2 regions of the Arthrobacter sp. PTI12 genome follow, and region 2 is predicted to be linked to the other one. Evidence: predicted binding sites of a transcription regulator. Region 2 holds the regulator's gene; the other holds the start of a gene.
What was found. Region 2 encodes LexA, which represses DNA repair genes until DNA is damaged. Its sites were predicted from a motif close to TCGAACANNTGTTCGA; they were not measured.
Positions count from the first base shown of each region.

Region 1: AC1MBU_RS05655 (HNH endonuclease signature motif containing protein) is a predicted target of LexA. The motif match lies at 2,034-2,049, and genes of this name have one in related genera.

Region 1 is NZ_CM155256.1:1,137,002-1,140,413, forward strand. It holds gene AC1MBU_RS05650 (NAD(P)/FAD-dependent oxidoreductase) at 1-465, shown strand, start outside; gene AC1MBU_RS05655 (HNH endonuclease signature motif containing protein) at 617-2,020, opposite strand; gene AC1MBU_RS05660 (GNAT family N-acetyltransferase) at 2,174-2,710, opposite strand; gene aztA (zinc ABC transporter ATP-binding protein AztA) at 2,707-3,369, opposite strand.
Region 2 is NZ_CM155256.1:1,735,774-1,739,185, forward strand. It holds gene AC1MBU_RS08445 (ATP-dependent DNA helicase) at 1-1,003, shown strand, start outside; gene lexA (transcriptional repressor LexA) at 1,024-1,755, opposite strand; gene AC1MBU_RS08455 (LysM peptidoglycan-binding domain-containing protein) at 2,046-2,435, shown strand; gene AC1MBU_RS08460 (histidinol-phosphate transaminase) at 2,556-3,412, shown strand, end outside.

The DNA of each region.
Region 1 (3,412 bases), 600 kb from region 2:
CTTACCATCGGGAACGGTATTCAGGTCGATTCGGGGCTGCGGACCAGTGCCGAGGGCATCTTTGCAGCTGGGGATGTGGCCAGCGCGCTGCATCCTGTCACGGGCCAGTATGCCCGCAGTGAGCATTGGGCAAACGCTATTAGCGGCGGGAAAGTGGCCGCACAGTCGATGCTCGGCCGAGACGCTGTGCTGGACGACATTCCGTACTTCTACACAGACCAGTTCGATCTGGGCATGGAGTATTCCGGCTACGGTGCCCTGACAAAAGATGCGGACGTGGTGGTCCGGGGCAGCCTCGAAGATCGCGAATTTGTTGCCTTCTGGCTCCGCGAGGACCGGGTGGTAGCCGGCATGAACGTCAATGTGTGGGACGTGCAGGAGGAAATTCAGGATCTCATCCGGAGCGGCAGGGCTGTGGACCGGGCTGTGCTCACTGATCCGGACTCGGACTTGAAAACTGCCTGATGGGGGAGCGGGATCCGAGGGCCGCCTGATCTGGAATCGACGCCTGCCACGTGCGCTCGCGGTTCTGTCACCTCTGCCACGCGCTCGGGGCACAGTTGACTTGGCGGTGCTGCGCTCGCTCAGACGCCGGCTACGGCGGCATTTCCGCTGATCAGGGTGGTGCCGTGCCGATGCTCGTGGACACGTGACTGACCGTGTCTGCAAGTTGGTCGTGTATGGCTTGTTCTACTTGCCAGTAGCGGTTGCGTCTGGGTGTTCGTTGCGGGTCGTGGTATTTGGGTGGTGTGAACCAGGGGATTCCGTTGACTGATTCGACTGTCCAGTTTCCTTCGTGGATCTGGTGGTGGTGTCGGGTGCAGAGCAGCACGCCGTCGCTGATGTTGGTGGTTCCGCCTGCAGCCCAGGGGATGATGTGGTGGGCTTCGCACCAGGTTGCGGGCGTGGTGCAGTCGGGGAACGCGCACCCCTTGTCCCTGGCCACGAGCGCTCGCCGGAGGTGCGGTGGGAAGAGACGTTGGGCACGGCCGATGTCCAAGACCTGACCCTTGCCGCCGAGGACGAGCGGGAGGATGTCGGCATCGCAGGCGAGTTTGCGGATGCTGCGCGCACTGAGTTGTTGGGCGAAGACCGAATGCCCGTCATGTCCGCTGTGTGTCAGGTCTTTGAGGAGGTCGCGGTAGTTGATGGTGACCATTACCTGGGGTCGGTGTCCTCCGGTCGCTGGAAGACCATCACCTGCCAGTGCGATCCGGCATGCTGAAACCAGCCCGTCGAGCAGGTTCTGTTCACGGGTCGGCTCGTCGGGCGCTGAAACGGTGCCCTGAGTTCTGGGGTTGGTGGCGGTGTTCATGACGGTGATGAGGTGTTCGAACTGCTCATCGGTGGCGCCGATTTCCATGAAGTGCAGGCCGTGGCGCCTGCCGCGCAGGAACACACCCTGGCGTGCGCGGAGGGTTTTTTCGGTGGGCTCTTGGCCGTCCTGGTCGATGATGTCTTCCCAGCGTCGGGCGAGGGCCCGTAGGACGTCTTCGTCGGACTCAACGGCCTGGCGGACCAGGTGCTCTTCCATGGCATTCAACTCACGGCCGGTCGCGACAGTGGAGACCCGGTGTACGGCGTTGGCGATGATGGTCGCGGCACGGCTGCTGAGCGCACCGACCTTGGTGGCTTCAGCCAGCACACCCAGGGTGGGTACGAGCGCGGCTCCTGGCCCGGGAACCTCGGGCAGGACGTCATGTCCGAGGCGTAACCGGCGGTTCGCTTCGGAGCGGCTGATACCGATTTTCGCCCGCAAATAGTCCGCAGTGTTCTTGTACGGATCTAGGGCGTCAACGGTAGCGAGTTGGTGGTCCTCAGCGGCACGGGCAACCACAGTCTGCAAGTGATCGACCAGGTTGGAGAGCTGCTCGACCTCCACCAGGGTCACCGCGGCCTCCTGCGGGCTAAGCGTCAGGTATGTCGATTCCAGCTGCTGCGCAAAGACCTGTAGGTGCGAACGCATTTCACCCAGGAGAGACGTGTCCTCCGGGCGGGGTTCGAGCAGTGCGACGGCCATACCCAAAATTTTATCGAACACGTGTACTAACCGCGACCGAAAACCACCAATGTGCAGGACAAGTCAAACCGACTTATCCACACCCCGGCGTGGGGGTAGGCCCCCTGCTCAAGCCGCACGCCGCTCGACTGGCACAATCCCGCCAAACCCCACTCAGCCCAACGCGCGCTCCAGCACGAAGTCCGTTTCCACGTTCCGTCCAAGCTGAAACGTCTTTGCCCCCACGCGGGTGAATCCGTGCTTCTCATAAAATCGGACTGCACGGGCATTGCGGTCATTGGTGCCGAGCCAGATTCCCTTCGCGCCGGTTCCCTTCGCCGCGATCTCCAGTGACGCTTCCATGAGGTGCGACGAGGAGCCCTGTCCGTGATGCGACGGGTGCACATAGAACTTGCTCAGCTCGATGGTCGGGAAAAGCGAGAGAGAAGACCGCACCTGCTCGTCCTTGGGAAGTCCTTTGACCAACGTGCTCCAGGCAAGAAGGTGGCCGTCCTCCCGCAGGCATAGCAAGATCTTGTCAGGGTCCGCTATGTGCTGGGTGAACCGTTCCTCGGAAAGCTCTGATGCGATGAAGTGTGCAATGTCGTCGGGGTGCGACGTCGGTGGACAAGCGAGCGGGAAGGTGACGGCAGCCAGGGTGGCGAGGGGGCCGGCGTCGTTCGCGGTGGCATGGTCAATAACAACGGTCACGAAGTCAGGGTAGCGCTGATCGCCGGCCGGAACATCGATCCTGTATCGGAGATGACGAGGCCGCCCTCGAGTGTGACTACCCGCTCCGCTCGCTCGATGTCCTCGGGCGAGTGGCTCGATTCGATGACGGTCACGCCACGCAGCAGTTCCTCGTCGACCGCCAAGCGGATGAGCCGGTGTGCCGCACTGTCCAAGCCGGCCGTGGGCTCGTCAAGGATCAGGATGTCCGATTCCTGCGCCAGCCCCTGCGCAATAAGCGCACGCTGACGTTGCCCGCCGGAAAGCCCGGCGAGTTGCCGATCAGCGAGGCCCGAAATCCCCAAGCGTTCCATGGCATCCCGCGCGATACGGCGATTTTGCGGACCAAGCGGCAACAGCCAGGAACGATGAGGCCACCGTCCCATCTCGACCGTCTGACGCACCGTACAGGGAAGGATCTCCGAGGTCCGCGTGTGCTGGATGACAAAGGCCGGCCGGCGGCTGGTGGTGAGGGTCACCGATCCGGACTGCGGCTTCAGCGCGCCGGCAATCAGCGCCAGCAGCGTCGACTTTCCTGATCCGTTGGTGCCCGTGACCACGGTGTGCACCCCTCGCTCGAGCGCGAGAGACACCTCCCCAAGCGCGCGCCTGCCCTGATAGGCGTATCGAACGCCGCTCACAATCACCATCATTTCTCCTTGTTTGCGAATCATTCTCATTATC
Region 2 (3,412 bases):
GTCCTCCCAGTCGGCAGACGGTGGCCGCCAGATGGCACGCTCACGGCTGTTGGTATTGCTCGAATTGTCCGAACGGATGGTCGCAGCAGGTGGCGCGGGCGAAGTGCTCTGGGCGAGTCGGCCAAGTACCTTTACACCGGGCTCCGGTTACTCCGCGGCTGATGACTCCTCGCCTGCCACGATCAGCATTGCGCCGCTGTCGGTTGCCGGGCGTCTGAGGCGGGGATTGTTCGAGGACCACACGGTTGTGCTCACGTCAGCTACGCTCGCAATCGGCTCGGAGTTCGGACCGGTTGCCGGGTCCCTCGGTTTGACGGGCGAGGGAGCGCCGTCATGGACCGGCGTGGACGTTGGCAGCCCATTCGACTATCCCCGTCAGGGTGTCCTGTACGTTGCCAAGGACCTGCCCAAACCGGGCCGCGGGACTTCCGGGGAACAACTGGATGAGCTGGAGGCGCTCATCAAAGCCTCCCGCGGAGGAGCGCTGGGACTGTTCTCCTCGCGGCGTGCGGCGGAGGACGCTGCTGACGCGTTGAGGGACCGGCTCGACGTTGAGATTCTCTGTCAGGGTGAATCTTCCATGTCCGCGCTGGTGAAGCAGTTTTCAGAGGAGCCCGACACCTGCCTGTTCGGCACTATGTCGCTGTGGCAGGGCGTCGATGTGCCTGGAACTGCCTGCCGGCTTGTCACCATCGACCGCATACCGTTTCCCCGACCTGATGATCCACTCATGACTGCGCGGACCCGAGCTGTCGCAAAGGCCGGAGGCAACGGATTCATGAATGTTTCCGCTACCCATGCCGCCGTTCGTCTTGCGCAGGGAGCCGGCCGTCTCATCCGCTCCCACGATGATCGAGGCATGGTGGCAGTACTGGACTCCCGGCTGGCAACCGCGGGCTACGGCGGCTTCCTCAGGGCTGCGCTACCGCCGTTTTGGTCGACGACGGACCGCGCAACGGCGCTCGGGGTCCTCTCCCGGCTCGCTGAGACGCAGCGCGCCTAGCACCATGCCGCGCGCCTCGGTCAGAGCGCACGCATCACCGAGACAACTTTGCCCATGATGGTGGCGTGGTCACCGAGTATCGGCTCGTAATTGGTGTTCTGCGGCAGAAGCCAGGTGTGACCGTCACGCTGCCGGAAGGTCTTCACTGTGGCCTCATCATCGAGGAGTGCTGCCACCACATCGCCGTTCTCGGCTGTGCTCTGCTGGCGGACCACTACCCAGTCTCCGTCGCAGATCGCTGCATCAATCATGGAGTCACCTGAAACACGCAGCATGAACAGATCGCCGTGCCCGACGAGCTGCCGGGGCAGTGGCATGACATCCTCAACAACCTGATCCGCCAGAATAGGACCTCCGGCTGCAATCCGTCCGACCAGCGGGACCATTGCCGCGTCGACGGCCGACGATGCCCGCGCAGGTTCCTCTCTTTCGGCGGAGGAGGGCAGCGCACGCGGTGTGCTGTCACCGAGCGTGAGAGGAAGCAGGATTTCCATCGCTCGCGGGCGCTTGGGATCGCGGCGGATGTAACCCATGCGTTCCAGCTGTGAAAGCTGGTGCGTGACGCTGGACAGACTCGCAAGACCTACGGTGTCACCGATCTCGCGCATTGAGGGCGGGTAGCCGTGCGCAGCTACGCTGCGCTGAATTGTCTCAAGAATTTTTGTCTGACGTGCTGTCATTCCCTTTGGCATGGCCCTGCCGCGCGGCCTTCCGCGTCCGCGCTTCGCATCGGGCGAAGGCACCTCTGCCATGTCCTTTGACGCACTGAGATCTGCCACGAGATGCATCCCTTCCTCCGGCCGGGCCCGGACTGCTGGCTCGCCAACCATTTTTGTCAGTGGCGGGTGATGAGCTGGTTTGTGAAGCAGCCGGACCGTCACCCTTGACAGCAACGCTAGGGGAGGCGGGACGTGTTTTCAAACATTTGTTCGAGTGAGTCTCGACAATATTAGTTTACAAGTGCTAATAATAAGTGCAGAGGAATAGAACACAGCTTCGAACAAAGCTGTGGGAGATCCACACAACGAGAAAGGTGGACGCCATGTCTACGCTCCATATCGCAGGATCAGCTTCCGTACTTCACCCAGAGGACCGTGAGAATAACGGGCCGGCTGCGGCGCCGCGCCTTCATCTCACCCGTCGCGGCCGGGTGGTTCTGGTGGCAATTCCGGTCGCATTGCTTGTTGCCGTACTGCTGGTGGTTGCTTCGTTCTTCACCTCCCAGGCGCAGGCAGCGACAGCCGGCGGTGACCTCACGGACACTGTCCGGGTCAGTGTTGCGTCGGGGGAGACACTCTGGGCTCTTGCTGCCGAGTACGCGCCGGAACGTGATCCGCGAGCCGTCGTTGAGGAAATCGTCGAACTGAATGTTCTAGGCTCGTCGACCGTGCAGGCCGGGCAGTCGCTTCATATTCCGGTTGGAAATCCATAAGGAGCGGATCTGCTTCCGCACAGCGGTAGGCGCGCTGATTCTTCACAGGTTGGCTCGTAACAGTTCGCCCGGCTTCAGCGGAATTCTTCGTGGCGGATGGGGCGGCCTTAAACTCTCATGGTGACCGATCCGCTAGAACGCCTTAACAGACTGCCGATCCGCGAGAATCTGCGCGGCCTTCGACCATACGGTGCGCCCCAGATCGATGTGCCCATTCTGCTGAACGTCAATGAGAACACCCATGGCGTTCCGGAGGATGTTCGCAGTGCAATTGTTGAAGCAGTCGAGGGCGCCGTGGCGGGGCTGAATCGCTACCCTGACCGGGAGTTCACCGTGCTTCGCGAACATCTCGCCACGTACCTAGGGCACGGACTCACCGCGGACAACATCTGGGCGGCGAATGGATCCAATGAGGTTTTGCAGCACGTCCTCCTCGCGTTCGGCGGACCGGGCCGGACTGCGTTGGGATTTCCTCCCACCTACTCGATGTATCCGCTGCTCGCAGGCTCCACCGGTACTGGATACCTGACAGGTTCGAGGGATGAATCCTTCGACCTGGACGCTCGTACCACCGCCAGCGAGGTAGCCGCCACGGGCGCAAACATTGTCTTCCTGTGCAGCCCGAACAACCCGACCGGCACAGCGCTTCCCCTGGAGGTGGTTTCCGAGGTCTACGATGCAGGCGAAGCGGCGCAGGCAATCGTCATTGTGGACGAGGCGTATGCAGAGTTTTCCCACTCCGGCACTCCGAGTGCGCTGGAGCTCCTGCCCGGCAGGGAACGGCTTATCGTCTCGCGCACCATGAGTAAAGCCTTTGCGCTGGCCGGAGCCCGTCTCGGGTACTTGGCCGCAGCCCCGGAAATTGCGGATGCGCTTCGGCTCGTGCGTCTCCCGTACCACCTGTCGGCGATTACGCAGGCCACGGCTGTCGCGGCGCTGACCCATTCGGCGAAGCTGCTCGCCAACGTGGATGAGAT